DNA from 2 places in the Nocardioides pollutisoli genome. Region 2 is predicted to be linked to the other one. Evidence: predicted binding sites of a transcription regulator. Region 2 holds the regulator's gene; the other holds the start of a gene.
What was found. The regulator HrcA, encoded in region 2, represses chaperone genes, less so after heat shock. The targets are predictions, from matches to a motif close to TTGGCACTCGNNNNNNNCGAGTGCCAA.
Positions count from the first base shown of each region.

Region 1: the regulator HrcA is predicted to act here: its motif matches at 4,210-4,236, upstream of groES (co-chaperone GroES).

Region 1 is NZ_JBDZDU010000001.1:664,218-670,405, reverse strand. Features, by position in the region: gene ABLE68_RS03195 (hypothetical protein) at 1-687, opposite strand, end outside; gene ABLE68_RS03190 (SigE family RNA polymerase sigma factor) at 684-1,196, opposite strand; gene ABLE68_RS03185 (S-(hydroxymethyl)mycothiol dehydrogenase) at 1,327-2,415, shown strand; gene ABLE68_RS03180 (MBL fold metallo-hydrolase) at 2,424-3,017, shown strand; gene ABLE68_RS03175 (class I SAM-dependent methyltransferase) at 3,024-4,181, opposite strand; gene groES (co-chaperone GroES) at 4,374-4,667, shown strand; gene groL (chaperonin GroEL) at 4,752-6,188, shown strand, end outside.
Region 2 is NZ_JBDZDU010000001.1:81,404-87,591, reverse strand. Features, by position in the region: gene ABLE68_RS00415 (S8 family serine peptidase) at 1-799, shown strand, start outside; gene ABLE68_RS00410 (hypothetical protein) at 915-1,115, shown strand; gene ABLE68_RS00405 (DUF3097 domain-containing protein) at 1,155-2,003, opposite strand; gene ABLE68_RS00400 (hypothetical protein) at 2,053-2,238, opposite strand; gene ABLE68_RS00395 (MBL fold metallo-hydrolase) at 2,256-3,116, opposite strand; gene ABLE68_RS00390 (hypothetical protein) at 3,138-3,827, opposite strand; gene hrcA (heat-inducible transcriptional repressor HrcA) at 3,986-5,005, shown strand; gene dnaJ (molecular chaperone DnaJ) at 5,050-6,188, shown strand, end outside.

The sequences.
Region 1 (6,188 bases), 580 kb from region 2:
GACCCTGAGGTCCTCGCTCGTGCGGAGGTCCTCGATCCCTGTGGACGTGAGCAGGCCGTTGGTCGTCGAGCCGTCGCCGACGAGCAGGTGCTCCGCGTCGAGGACGGCGTCGATGTTGCCCGAGGTCTGGTTCTGCAGGGGGATGCCGGGCAACGTCGCCGGCTCGGCGGTGCCGCTCGTCAGCACCCGCACCGTGCGGTCCTTCGCGACCCAGGCCACCGCCCCGTCGTCGGCGCTCACCGTGATCTCGTTGGCGAAGGCCGGGTAGGTATCGTCGAGCGACCCGTCGGCGCCGTAGACGCGGATGGACTGGGGCTGCGCCAACGCGAGGACGATCCGGCCGTCGGTCAGGACGCCCATCTGGCTCACGTCCGCGTTGTCGACGTCGACCGGCACCGTCGATCCGTCCGGCAGCGTGACGACCCCGTCGTGGAGCACCGAGGAGCCCGGCGGGGCCGGAGCCGGAGGTGCCGGGTCGGGTGCCGACCGGTCGCTGCCGCCGGACAGCACCGCGGGGAGCAGCACGACCGCAGCGACTGCAGCGGCCACGCCGGTCGCGGCGGCGGCGCGGCGCCGACGGCGGATGGTCTGCGCCCGGCCGCGGACGCTCTCGAAGGAGAGCGGAGCGGCGTGGACGCGCTCGGCGCGGCGGGTCAGCTCGTCGGTGAGTCGGGTCTCGTCGGTCATCGCTCCTCCTCCCGGGGTCGCAGGTCGTCAGGTGTTCGCTCGCGGAGTGCGGCGAGCGCACGGCTGGTCTGGGACTTCACGGTGCCGACGGAGATCCCGAGGATGTCGGCGGTCTCGCGCTCGGTGAGCTGCTCGTAGTAGCGGAGCACCAGCACGGCGCGGGCCTTGCGCGGCAGGGTCTGCACAGCCGCCCAGAGCTGGGTCCCGCTGCCGTCGTCGTAGTCATCGATGACCGGTGTCGTCTCGGGCACGAGGTCGGTCGAGACCTCGCGACGCTTCCACGCCCGCCGCCACAGGGAGTTGTGCTCGTTGACCATGATCCGGCGCACGTAGGCGTCCACCGACTCGCGCTCGCGCACCCGGTCCCACGCGAGATAGAGCTTGGCGAGCGAGGTCTGCAGGAGGTCCTCGGCCTGGTGCTGGTCACCGGTGAGGAGGTACGCCGTCCGCAGCAGTGGAGCCTGGCGGGCCTGGAGGTACGCCGTGAAGTCGGCGTCCCGGTCCGTCATCGTCGCTCCTGTCTCCGTCGTCTGCACACCACCATGACGCGAACCCTCGCGAGATGGTTGCAATTCACCGCCCGTACGGTTGGCTGGGCACCAGCCAGATGGGCTTGTCGATCCGAGAAAGAGGATTCCCATGCAGCAGGTCAAGGGTCTCGTGGCACTCGCCCAGGGTGAGCCGGTCGAGGTCGTCACCATCAACGTCCCGGACCCGGGTCCGGGCGAGGCGGTCGTGAAGGTGCAGGCCTGCGGGGTCTGCCACACCGACCTGCACTACCGCGAGGGCGGCATCAACGACGACTTCCCGTTCCTGCTCGGCCACGAGGCCGCGGGCGTGGTCGAGGCCGTCGGCCCCGACGTGACCGCCGTCGCTCCCGGCGACTTCGTGATCCTCAACTGGCGCGCGGTCTGCGGTGACTGCCGCGCCTGCGACCGCGGCGAGCCGTGGTACTGCTTCGCCACCCACAACGCGACCCAGAAGATGACCCTCGAGGACGGCACCGAGCTCTCGCCCGCACTGGGCATCGGCGCCTTCGCCGAGAAGACGCTGGTGGCGGCCGGCCAGTGCACGAAGGTCGACCCGTCCGCCCGCCCGGCTGCCGTCGGCCTGCTCGGCTGCGGCGTGATGGCCGGCATCGGTGCCGCCATCAACACCGGTGCCGTCACCCGCGGCAAGTCCGTCGCCGTCATCGGTTGCGGTGGTGTCGGCGTGGCCGCGATCGCCGGCTCGGCGCTCGCCGGGGCCAGCCCGATCATCGCGGTCGACATCGACGCCAAGAAGCTCGAGCAGGCCAAGAAGATGGGCGCGACCCACACCGTCGACTCCTCGCAGGTCGACCCGGTGGCCGCGATCCAGGAGCTCACCGGCGGCAACGGCGCCGACGTCGTCATCGATGCCGTCGGCCGGCCCGAGACCTGGAAGCAGGCGTTCTACGCCCGCGACCTGGCAGGCACCGTCGTCCTGGTGGGCGTGCCCACGCCCGACATGAAGATCCCGGACATCCCGCTCATCGACGTCTTCGGTCGCGGCGGCTCGCTGAAGTCCAGCTGGTACGGCGACTGCCTGCCGTCGCGCGACTTCCCGATGCTCGTCGACCTCTACCAGCAGGGCCGTCTCGACCTGGACGCCTTCGTCACCGAGGAGATCGGCATCGACGACGTCGAGGCCGCCTTCGAGAAGATGCACCACGGCGACGTGCTCCGCTCGGTGGTGCTGTTCCAGTGACGGCACGCGTGGACCATGCCGTCTCGAGCGGCACCTTCAGCCTCGACGGCGAGACCTTCGACGTCGACAACAACATCTGGGTGATCGGTGACGACACCGAGTGCGTGGTCATCGACGCCCCGCACGACGTCGCCGACATCCTGGCCGTCGTAGGCGACCGCAAGGTCAGGGCGATCATCTGCACCCACGCGCACGACGACCACGTGCGCGTGGCGCCGGCGCTGCGCGAGGAGGTGATCGCGCCGATCATGCTGCACCCGGCCGACAAGCCGCTGTGGGAGCTGACCCACCAGAACTACCTGTGGGACCTCGACCTCGAGGACGGCCTCTCCATCGACGTCGCGGGTACGACGCTCCAGGTGCTGCACACGCCGGGCCACGCACCCGGTGCGGTCTGCCTCTACGCGCCCGACCTCGGCTGCGTCTTCACCGGCGACACGCTCTTCAACGGCGGCCCGGGCGCGACCGGTCGCTCCTACTCGGACTCCGACCTCATCAAGGAGTCGATCCGGGCGAAGCTCTTCGCGCTGCCCGACGAGACGGTCGTGCACACCGGGCACGGTGACGACACGACGATCGGTGCGGAGAAGGCCGACTTCTGAGGACCGTCAGAACGGCGTGACGAGGAGGGCGGTGCCGTCGCCGGCGACCCGGGTGAGCACGATGGTCGCCTCCTCGTCGCCCCGCAGGGCGAGCCGCTTGCGCAGCTCCTCGGGGACGACGTCGACGCCACGCTTCTTGATGGTCAGCCGGCCGATGCCGCGCTCGCGCAACGCTGCCCGCAGCGGCTTCTCGCGGTAGGGGAGCTCCTCCACGACCCGGTAGCCACGGGCGAAGGGCGTGCGGAACGACTGGTCGGACGTCACATAGGCGATGTGCTCGTCGACGAGGCCGCCGTCGACGCCGGCGGCCACCGCGGTGACCAGCCCGGCCCGGATCACGGCGCCGTCGGGCTCGTAGAGGTAGTCGCCCACCGCGCGCACCGGAGCGCCCGGGTCGTCCTCGTCGGTCAGGGTCGCGAGCCCGCCGTCGCCGATCACGGTGGCCCGTCGTGCGGTCGTGGCCAGGCGGCCGGACCAGAGCGCGGCCTCCTTCACCTCGCCGTGGTCGCTGACCCACTCCGCCTCGACCCCCGCGGGGACCAGGTCGTGGGGGATGCCGGGCGCGACCTTCACGCACGCGTCGCGAGCGAGCAGGCCGAGGACGAACGGCCACGGCGGAGTCCAGTCGTCGACGTCGAAGGTGCGGCCGCGCGCCGTACGACGGGCGGGGTCCGCGAAGGCGACCTCGAAGGGCGTGGTGTCGACGCTCGTCGCGTCGGCGACGCTGACAGCACCGTCGAGCCCGAGGGCATCCAGGTTGGCGCGGGCGACGTAGACGCGGAGCGGGTCCAGGTCGACACCGGCGCAGACGAGACCGGCTCGCGACGACGCGATCAGGTCGCCTCCGATCCCGCAGCCCAGGTCGATCACGGTCTCGGTGCCGGCCGCGACGAGGCGGGCCGCGCGGTGCTCGGCGACCCGGAGCCGGGTGGCCTGCTCGTAGCCGTCGGGCGTGAAGTACATCCGGTCCGCGAGCTCGCCGAACTTGTCACGTGCCCGGACGCGCAGGCGGGCCTGGGTGATCGCGGCGGCGACGTGGGCCGCCTCCGCCGTACGCCGCAGCCGGGTCTGGGTCTGCAGCGAGTCGTCCCCCGCCTCGACCGCGGCCGCGAGCAACCGCTGACCGTCGTCGGTCAGCAGCCAGCGGAAGGCGTCGAGGTCCACCGGGTGATCGTGTCAGCCGGGGGCACCGTTGGCACTCGGTTGGGGGGAGTGCTAGTTTCGGATCTGGCACTCTCCCCGTGAGTGTGCCAGCGCTTGCGAGCTCGGTGCGACCCCCGCGACGGCGTACCGGAACCGCGAGCACAGACGTGAACCACCCACACATCGAAGTGCCAGAAAGTGGAGGTCGACATCGTGTCGGTCAACATCAAGCCTCTCGAGGACCGGATCGTCGTCAAGGCCCTCGAGGCCGAGCAGACCACGGCTTCCGGCCTGGTCATCCCGGACACCGCCAAGGAGAAGCCCCAGGAGGGCGAGGTCCTGAGCGTCGGTCCGGGTCGCATCGACGACAACGGCAACCGGGTCCCGCTCGACGTCAACGTCGGCGACAAGGTCATCTACAGCAAGTACGGCGGCACCGAGGTCAAGTACGCCGGCGAGGAGTACCTCATCCTTTCCGCGCGCGACGTCCTCGCGATCGTTTCCTGATCTGACGGGTCGTGTGCCTGACGACGGTCCTTCGGCCGTTGTCAGGCGCACGACCCGATCTTGTTTTTCTGACGTAGGAGAGAAATGCCCAAGATCCTGGAGTTCGACGAGAACGCCCGCCGCAGCCTCGAGCGCGGCGTGGACAAGCTCGCCAACGCCGTCAAGGTGACGCTCGGCCCCAAGGGCCGCTACGTCGTCCTCGACAAGAAGTGGGGCGCCCCGACCATCACGAACGACGGTGTCACCGTCGCCCGTGAGATCGAGCTGGACGACCCGTTCGAGAACCTCGGTGCGCAGCTGTGCAAGGAAGTCGCCACCAAGACCAACGACATCGCCGGTGACGGCACCACCACGGCCACCGTGCTCGCGCAGGCGATGGTCCACGAGGGCCTGCGCGCCGTCGCCGCGGGTGCCAACCCGATGGGCCTCAAGCGGGGCATGGACGCCGCGGCCGAGGCCGTGGGCGACGCCCTCAAGGAGGCCGCGCGCGAGGTCGAGTCCGTCGAGGACATGGCGTCGGTCGCGACCATCTCGAGCCGCGACGCCGTGATCGGCGACCTGCTCTCGCAGGCCTTCGACAAGGTCGGCAAGGACGGCGTGATCACGGTCGAGGAGTCCAACACCATGGGCACCGAGCTCGAGTTCACCGAGGGCATGCAGTTCGACAAGGGCTACATCAGCCAGTACTTCGTCTCCGACCCGGAGCGCATGGAGGCCGTCCTCGACGACCCCTACATCCTTCTGCACCAGGGCAAGATCTCGTCGGTCTCCGACCTGCTCCCCCTGCTCGAGAAGGTCATCGCCGCCGGCAAGCCGCTCTTCATCCTCGCCGAGGACGTCGACGGCGAGGCGCTCTCGACGCTGGTCGTCAACAAGATCCGCGGCACCTTCAACGCCGTGGCGGTGAAGGCTCCGGCCTTCGGCGACCGTCGCAAGGCGATGATGCAGGACATCGCGACCCTGACCGGCGGCCAGATCGTGGCTCCCGAGGTCGGCCTCAAGCTCGACCAGGTCGGTCTCGAGGTGCTCGGTCAGGCGCGTCGCGTGGTCGTCACCAAGGACGACACCACCATCGTCGACGGCGCGGGCGACACGGCCGAGGTCGAGGGCCGCGTCAACCAGATCAAGGCCGAGATCGAGAACACCGACTCCGACTGGGACCGCGAGAAGCTCCAGGAGCGCCTCGCGAAGCTCGCCGGTGGCGTGTGCGTGATCAAGGTCGGCGCCGCCACCGAGGTGGAGCTCAAGGAGAAGAAGCACCGCATCGAGGACGCCGTGTCCGCGACGCGCGCCGCGATCGAGGAGGGCATCGTCCCCGGCGGTGGCTCCGCTCTGATCCACGCCGTGTCGGTGCTCGAGGGTGACCTCGGCCTGACCGGCGACGAGGCCACCGGTGTCCGCGTGGTCCGCAAGGCGGCCGACGAGCCGCTGCGCTGGATCGCCGAGAACGGTGGTGTCAACGGCTACGTCGTCACCACCAAGGTCCGCGAGCTCGGCCTCGGCAACGGCTACAACGCCGCC
Region 2 (6,188 bases):
GGCGTGGTCGCTGTCCTTCGAGCGCGGTCACGTCGCACCGGTGCCGGCGCTGCCGCTGATGGGCGGACGCGCGTGGGCCCTCGACGGCGCCACCGGCGCCGGTGTCAGGGTCGCCATCCTCGACAGTGGCGTCGACGCCGACCACCCGCGGGTCGGGGGGATCGCCGGCGCGGTGGCCTTCGAGCCGGACGACGACGCACCGCTCGGCTTCCGCCGGGTCGAGGGGCCGCACGAGGACCTGGTCGGCCACGGCACGGCCTGTGCCGGCGTCATCCGGGCGCTCGCGCCCGAGGCGGAGATCTACTCCGTCCGCGTCCTGGGCTCCAACCTCAAGGGCCGGGGCGCGCTGCTGCGCGCCGGGATCGCGTGGGCCCTCGAGCACGACATGGCCGTGGCCAACCTGTCGCTGTCCAGCCGCAGCGGCGCGATGTTCGGTCCGCTGCACGAGTCCGCTGACGCGGCGTACTTCGGTGGCACCGTGCTGGTCTCCGCGGCCAACAACGTGCCGGGTCCGACGTACCCCTCGCAGTACGCCTCCGTCGTCTCGGTGGCGGCGCGCGTCGGCGACGATCCCACCGCGGTGGCCACCAACCCGCGGCCGCCGGTCGAGTTCGGAGCCCGCGGCATCGACGTCGACGTGGCCTGGGCGGACCACGGCTCGATCGTCGCGACGGGCAACAGCTTCGCGGCCCCGCACGTGACCGGCCTCGTGGCGCTGATCCTCGGCAAGCACCCGGGGCTGAGCACCTACCAGGTGAAGTCCGTGCTCCAGGCGATCAGCGAGAACGCTGCGCCCTGACGCAGTGTCGCCAGGTGAACGCTCGCACTGTCAGCGAGCGAACAGTCCGGCGCGCCCGTCGGCGGCAGAGTTCTGCTCACCGGGAGGCGCCCGGGACACAGACCAGGAGGAAGTCATGACCGAGCAGAACCTGAACGAGGACGTCGAGGGTCACCGCCAGTTCAAGCCGCTGGCCGAGGACGACGTCGAGGGTCACCGCCAGTTCAAGCCGCTGGCCGAGGACGACGTCGAGGGTCACCGGCAGTTCAAGCCGCTGGCCGAGGACGACGTCGAGGGCCACGTGCAGCCGCGCGGCGGCGCCGACATCGACCACTGACGGCGTCGTCCACCGCCTCCGTGACGGCCCGGACGGGGGTCAGACCGTCACGGTGACGAAGTCGATCAGCTCCTCGACCCGGCCCAGCAGGGCCGGGTCGAGGTCGTTGTAGGACGAGACCTTGCCCAGGATGTGCTGCCATGCACGTGCGGTGTCGGCCTGGTCGCGGTGCGGCCAGCCGAGCTGCTGGCAGACGCCCTTCTTCCACTCGATCGAGCGGGGTACGTCGGGCCACCGGTTGAGCCCGAGCCGCTCGGGCTTGACGGCTGCCCAGATGTCGATGAAGGGGTGGCCGACGATCAGGACGTGCTTGCCGACCGGCGACCTCGCGATGCCTTGGGCGATCCGGCTCTCCTTCGAGCCGGCCACCAGGTGGTCGACCAGGACCCCCACCCGGCGGTCGGGGCCGGGCTTGAAGTCGCGCAGGTGGTCGGCCAGGTCGTCGACGCCGCCCAGGTACTCGACCACCACACCCTCGATCCGGAGGTCGTCGCCCCAGACCTTCTCGACCAGCTCCGCGTCGTGGCGCCCCTCGACGAAGATCCGGCTCGCCCGCGCGACGCGGGCCTTGGCGTCGTGGACGGCGACGGACCCGGAGGCGGTGCGCGTCGGCTTGGCCGGGGCGCCGCCGCGGGCAGGCGCGACCAGGATGACGGGGCGTCCCTCGAGCAGGAAGCCGGGCCCGAGCGGGAACGTGCGCCGCTTCTGGCGACGGTCCTCGAGGGTGACGGTGTGGAGGTCGCGGTCGACCGCGACGATCTCGCCGCACCAGTCGGTGGTGACCTCCTCGACGACGGCGCCGACCTCGGCAGGCGCCTCGACGGCGCGGCCGCGCTTGGGAGCGCGCCAATCGGTGTTGAGCACGTCGGAGCCGTAGCGGTCGTTCACCTGCGTCACGCTAGGCGGCGGCACCGACACCGCCGGTGAGGGCGCGCCGTCAGTCGCCGGAGTCCTGGGTGTCCTCGGTCTCGTCCGTCTCCTCGGGGTCCTTGCCGCCGAGCACGTCGAGCTCCTCGGGCGACTTGGGGTCGTCCTCGTCGGTGAGGGGCTTGGCGAGCGGGTTGTCGTCGGAGGGCTGGAGGTCCTCGGGCAGGTCCTCGTCCTCGATGCCGTGTTCAGTCATGCAGGTGGCGTACCCGTTCAGGCGAGTGGCAACCGCTTCTCGTTGCGCGAGAGATGCCCGTAGCCACGGCGTACGGCGGCCGCCAGCTCCTCGCGCGGGTAGGGCCACTCGGCCGCGTCCAGTGCCTGGTCGACAGGCACGCCCCGGGCGGCCAGGTCCCGGATCGTCTGGGCGACGATGCCGATCGCGTTGCGCTGCTCCTCCACGAACTCACGGTCGACCGGGGCGCCGTGACCGGGCACGACCACCGTCGACGACGTGCTGAGGCTGAGCACGATGTCGAGGGAGTGTGGCCACTCCAGGGGGTAGCAGTCGCCGCCGAAGCCGGGCACGCCGTTGCGCGCCATCGACTCCTCGACGAGGTCGCCGGCCAGGAGCACGTCGACGTCGGGCACCCGCAGCACGAGGTCGCCACCGGTGTGGCCGCGACCGGGGTGCACCAGCTCAACGGCGCGGTCGCCGAGGTCGAGCGTGACCGCCGACGAGAAGGTGTGGTCGGCCGGCACGACGACGGTCGCCTGGACCTCGTCGCGGTGCGGGTCGTCGGGCTCGGCGTCGTACAGCCCCTTGATGCGCTCGCCCGCGGACTCGGTCCGCTCGGCGGCCTCCTCGTGGGCGTGGATCGGGAGCTCGCCGTACGCCGCGCGGAACTCGCCGTTGCCGAAGGTGTGGTCGAAGTGCTCGTGGGTGTTGACGATCCGGACCACCTCGCCCGCGCCCAGACGGCGTACGTCGGCGATCACCTCGCGCGCGGCCAGGGACGACGCGTGCGTGTCGACGACCACCAGCCCGCGCTCACCGCCGACCAGGGTGACGTTGACGTCGAACCACTCGTAGCGCGCGACCCAGACCCGGTCGGCGACCTCCGTGAATGCCACGGGACCACCGTAGTGCTGGTCTCAGCAGAGGCCGGCGTGCAGCCCGCGACGCAGGAACTCGCCGAGCTCGGACAGGTCGTGCGCGGTGCGCGGGAAGGCGACCACGGTGCGGTGGGCGCCGTCGACGTCGACCCACTGGATCTCGACGTCGCTGGGTGTCAGGTGGGCGAGGCGTACGGCGACCAGGTCGTTCGGCGCGGTACCGGTGCCGTGCGAGACGGCCTGGCGCAGCTCGGCGTGGTGGCAGTCGTTGGCGTGCTCGACGGAGCGCTGGAGGTGGCCCCGGTTGAGGCGGTGCTGCTCGCTGTGGAACTCGTCGAGCGGCACCCGGTGCTGGCGCCCGCCCCGGGTCAGCAGCACGAAGTTGAGGTCCAGCGTCACGGCGTACCGCACCTCGCTGCAGCAGTCGCAGTCCTCGACGGCGGTGCGCTCGAGCCGTCCGGCGAGGGTCAGCGTGTCCGCGCGGTCGGCGCCGCCCGCCTCCCCGAGCCCGCTCGCGAGGGTCAGGAGCGCGCTCCGGTGCTGCACCGCGGCGCGGGCGATGGGGGAGCCGGGACGGCAGACGAAGCTCGGGCGGCCGTCCTCGTCGCTGAGCGCGGTCTCCTCCTCGACGGCGCGCGGCTCGCCCTCGACGACCAGGGTCACGGTCGCGGGGCAGGCGAGGATGCTGCGCGCGTCGCCGGCGAGGCGGGCGGGATCGGTCGTGAGCACGGAACCTCCCAGGAGTTAGTTAGGTAAGGCTAACCTACGACAAGATCGCATCGACCGCCACGGCGTTCCGCGACGCGGCCGTCGCGGACGCGCCTAGTAGGCTTGGCACTCAGGAACTTCGAGTGCCAGATCGTGGCCGACGTGGTGAGGAGGCGGACGTGCAGGAGGAACGCAGGCTGGCCGTGCTCCGCGCGATCGTCGAGGACTACGTCGCGACCGAGGAGCCGGTCGGTTCCAAGGCGCTGGTCGAGCGCCACGGTCTCGGCGTCTCGTCCGCGACGGTCCGCAACGACATGGCTGCCCTCGAGGACGAGGGCTACATCGCGCAGCCGCACACCAGTGCGGGCCGGGTCCCGACCGACAAGGGCTACCGGCTCTTCGTCGACCGGCTGACCACGGTCAAGCCGATGAGCGCGGCCGAGAAGCGGGCGATCGCCACGCTCCTCGACGGCGCGGTCGACCTCGACGACGTCGTCCAGCGCTCGGTCCGGCTGCTCGCGCAGCTGACCCGTCAGGTCGCCGTCGTGCAGTACCCCACGCTCTCCCGCTCCACGGTCCGCCACATCGAGGTGGTCGCGCTCGCGCCCAACCGCCTCCTCGTGGTGCTGATCCTCAGCACCGGCCGCGTCGAGCAGCGGCTCGTCGAGCTCACCGTCGAGCTCGACGACGAGCAGCTCGCGGAGCTGCGCAGCACGGTCAACCGCGCCGCCACGGGTGAGGTGATCGCTGACGCCGCCACGGCGCTGCGGGCGATCGCCCCGAGCGAGGGCGAGGGTTCGACCGTGACTGCCACCGTCGTGGAGACCCTGCTCGAGGCGATGTCCGACCACCGCTCCGACGAGCGGATCGTGGTGGGGGGCGCCGCCAACCTGGCGCGCTACGGCGACAGCTTCGACTCCGCGGTCCGGCCGCTGCTCGAGGCGCTCGAGGAGCACGTCGTACTCCTCAAGCTGCTCGGCGAGGCGACGTCCGGCGAGATCCTCACCGTCCGCATCGGTGCCGAGGGCCCCTACCAGGAGCTTGCGTCGACCAGCGTCGTCGCTTCCGGCTACGGCCCCGGCGACGAGTCGTTGGCCCGGCTCGGCATCGTCGGGCCCACCCGCATGGACTACCCCGGGTCGATGGCGGCCGTCCGAGCCGTGGCGCGCTACGTGTCGCGGATCCTCGACGACGCCTGAGACCCCCTCCCGCACCACCATCCGCACCACAACGAAGGAACCACGTGAGTCAGGACCTGTACGAGCTGCTCGGTGTCGCCCGCGACGCGGACGCCGACGCCCTCAAGAAGGCCTACCGCCGTCTGGCCCGGCAGTACCACCCCGACGTCAACCCGGAGCCCGACGCCCAGGACAAGTTCAAGGAGATCTCCCTCGCCTACGAGGTGCTCTCCGACCCGCAGAAGCGCGCGGCGTACGACCGCGGCGGTGACCCGTTCGGCGGTGGGGCGGCCGGGTTCGGCCAGGGCGCCGGCTTCTCGTTCACCGACATCATGGACGCGTTCTTCGGCGGCGGCGCGGCCGGTGGCCAGGGACGTGGACCGCGACCGCGCGAGCGCCGCGGCCAGGACGCGCTGATCCGGATCGAGATCGAGCTCGCGGAGGCCGCCTTCGGCGTCACCCGCGAGCTCAAGGTCGACACCGCTGTCCTCTGCTCGACCTGCCAGGGCGAGGGCGCCGCTCCCGGCACCCACGCGATCCCGTGCGAGACCTGCCACGGCGTGGGCGAGGTCGCCCACGTGCAGCGGTCGTTCCTCGGCGAGATCCGCACGCTCCGCCCGTGCGCCGCCTGCCGCGGATTCGGCACGATCATCCCCGACCCCTGCCGGGAGTGCTCCGGCGACGGCCGGGTCCGCTCGCGCCGTACCCTCACCGTCAAGATCCCTGCCGGCGTCGACAACGGCACCCGGGTGCAGCTGACCGGAGAGGGCGAGGTCGGCCCCGGTGGCGGCCCGGCCGGAGACCTGTACGTAGAGATCCAGGTCGCCCCGCACGACGTCTTCGTCCGTCACGGCAACGACCTGCACTGCACGGTCACCCTGCCGATGACCGCCGCCGCGCTGGGCACCACGCTCACGCTGCCGACGCTCGAGGCCGACGTGGTGGGCGACGAGCCCGCCGAGGACCCCGAGCTGGAGACCAGCTTCGAGCTCGACCTGCGCGCCGGGACCCAGTCGGGGTCCGAGCAGGTGCTGCGTGGCCGCGGCGTCCCGGGCCTGCGCGGCGGGCGGGGCGACCTCGTCGTGACCGTCCTCGTCGAGACGCCGACCCGCCTCGACCCGCGCCAGGAGGAATTGCTCCGCGAGCTGGCCGCGATCCGCGAGGAGGAGCAGCCGTCGGGCCAGGTCCGGCCCGGCACCAAGTC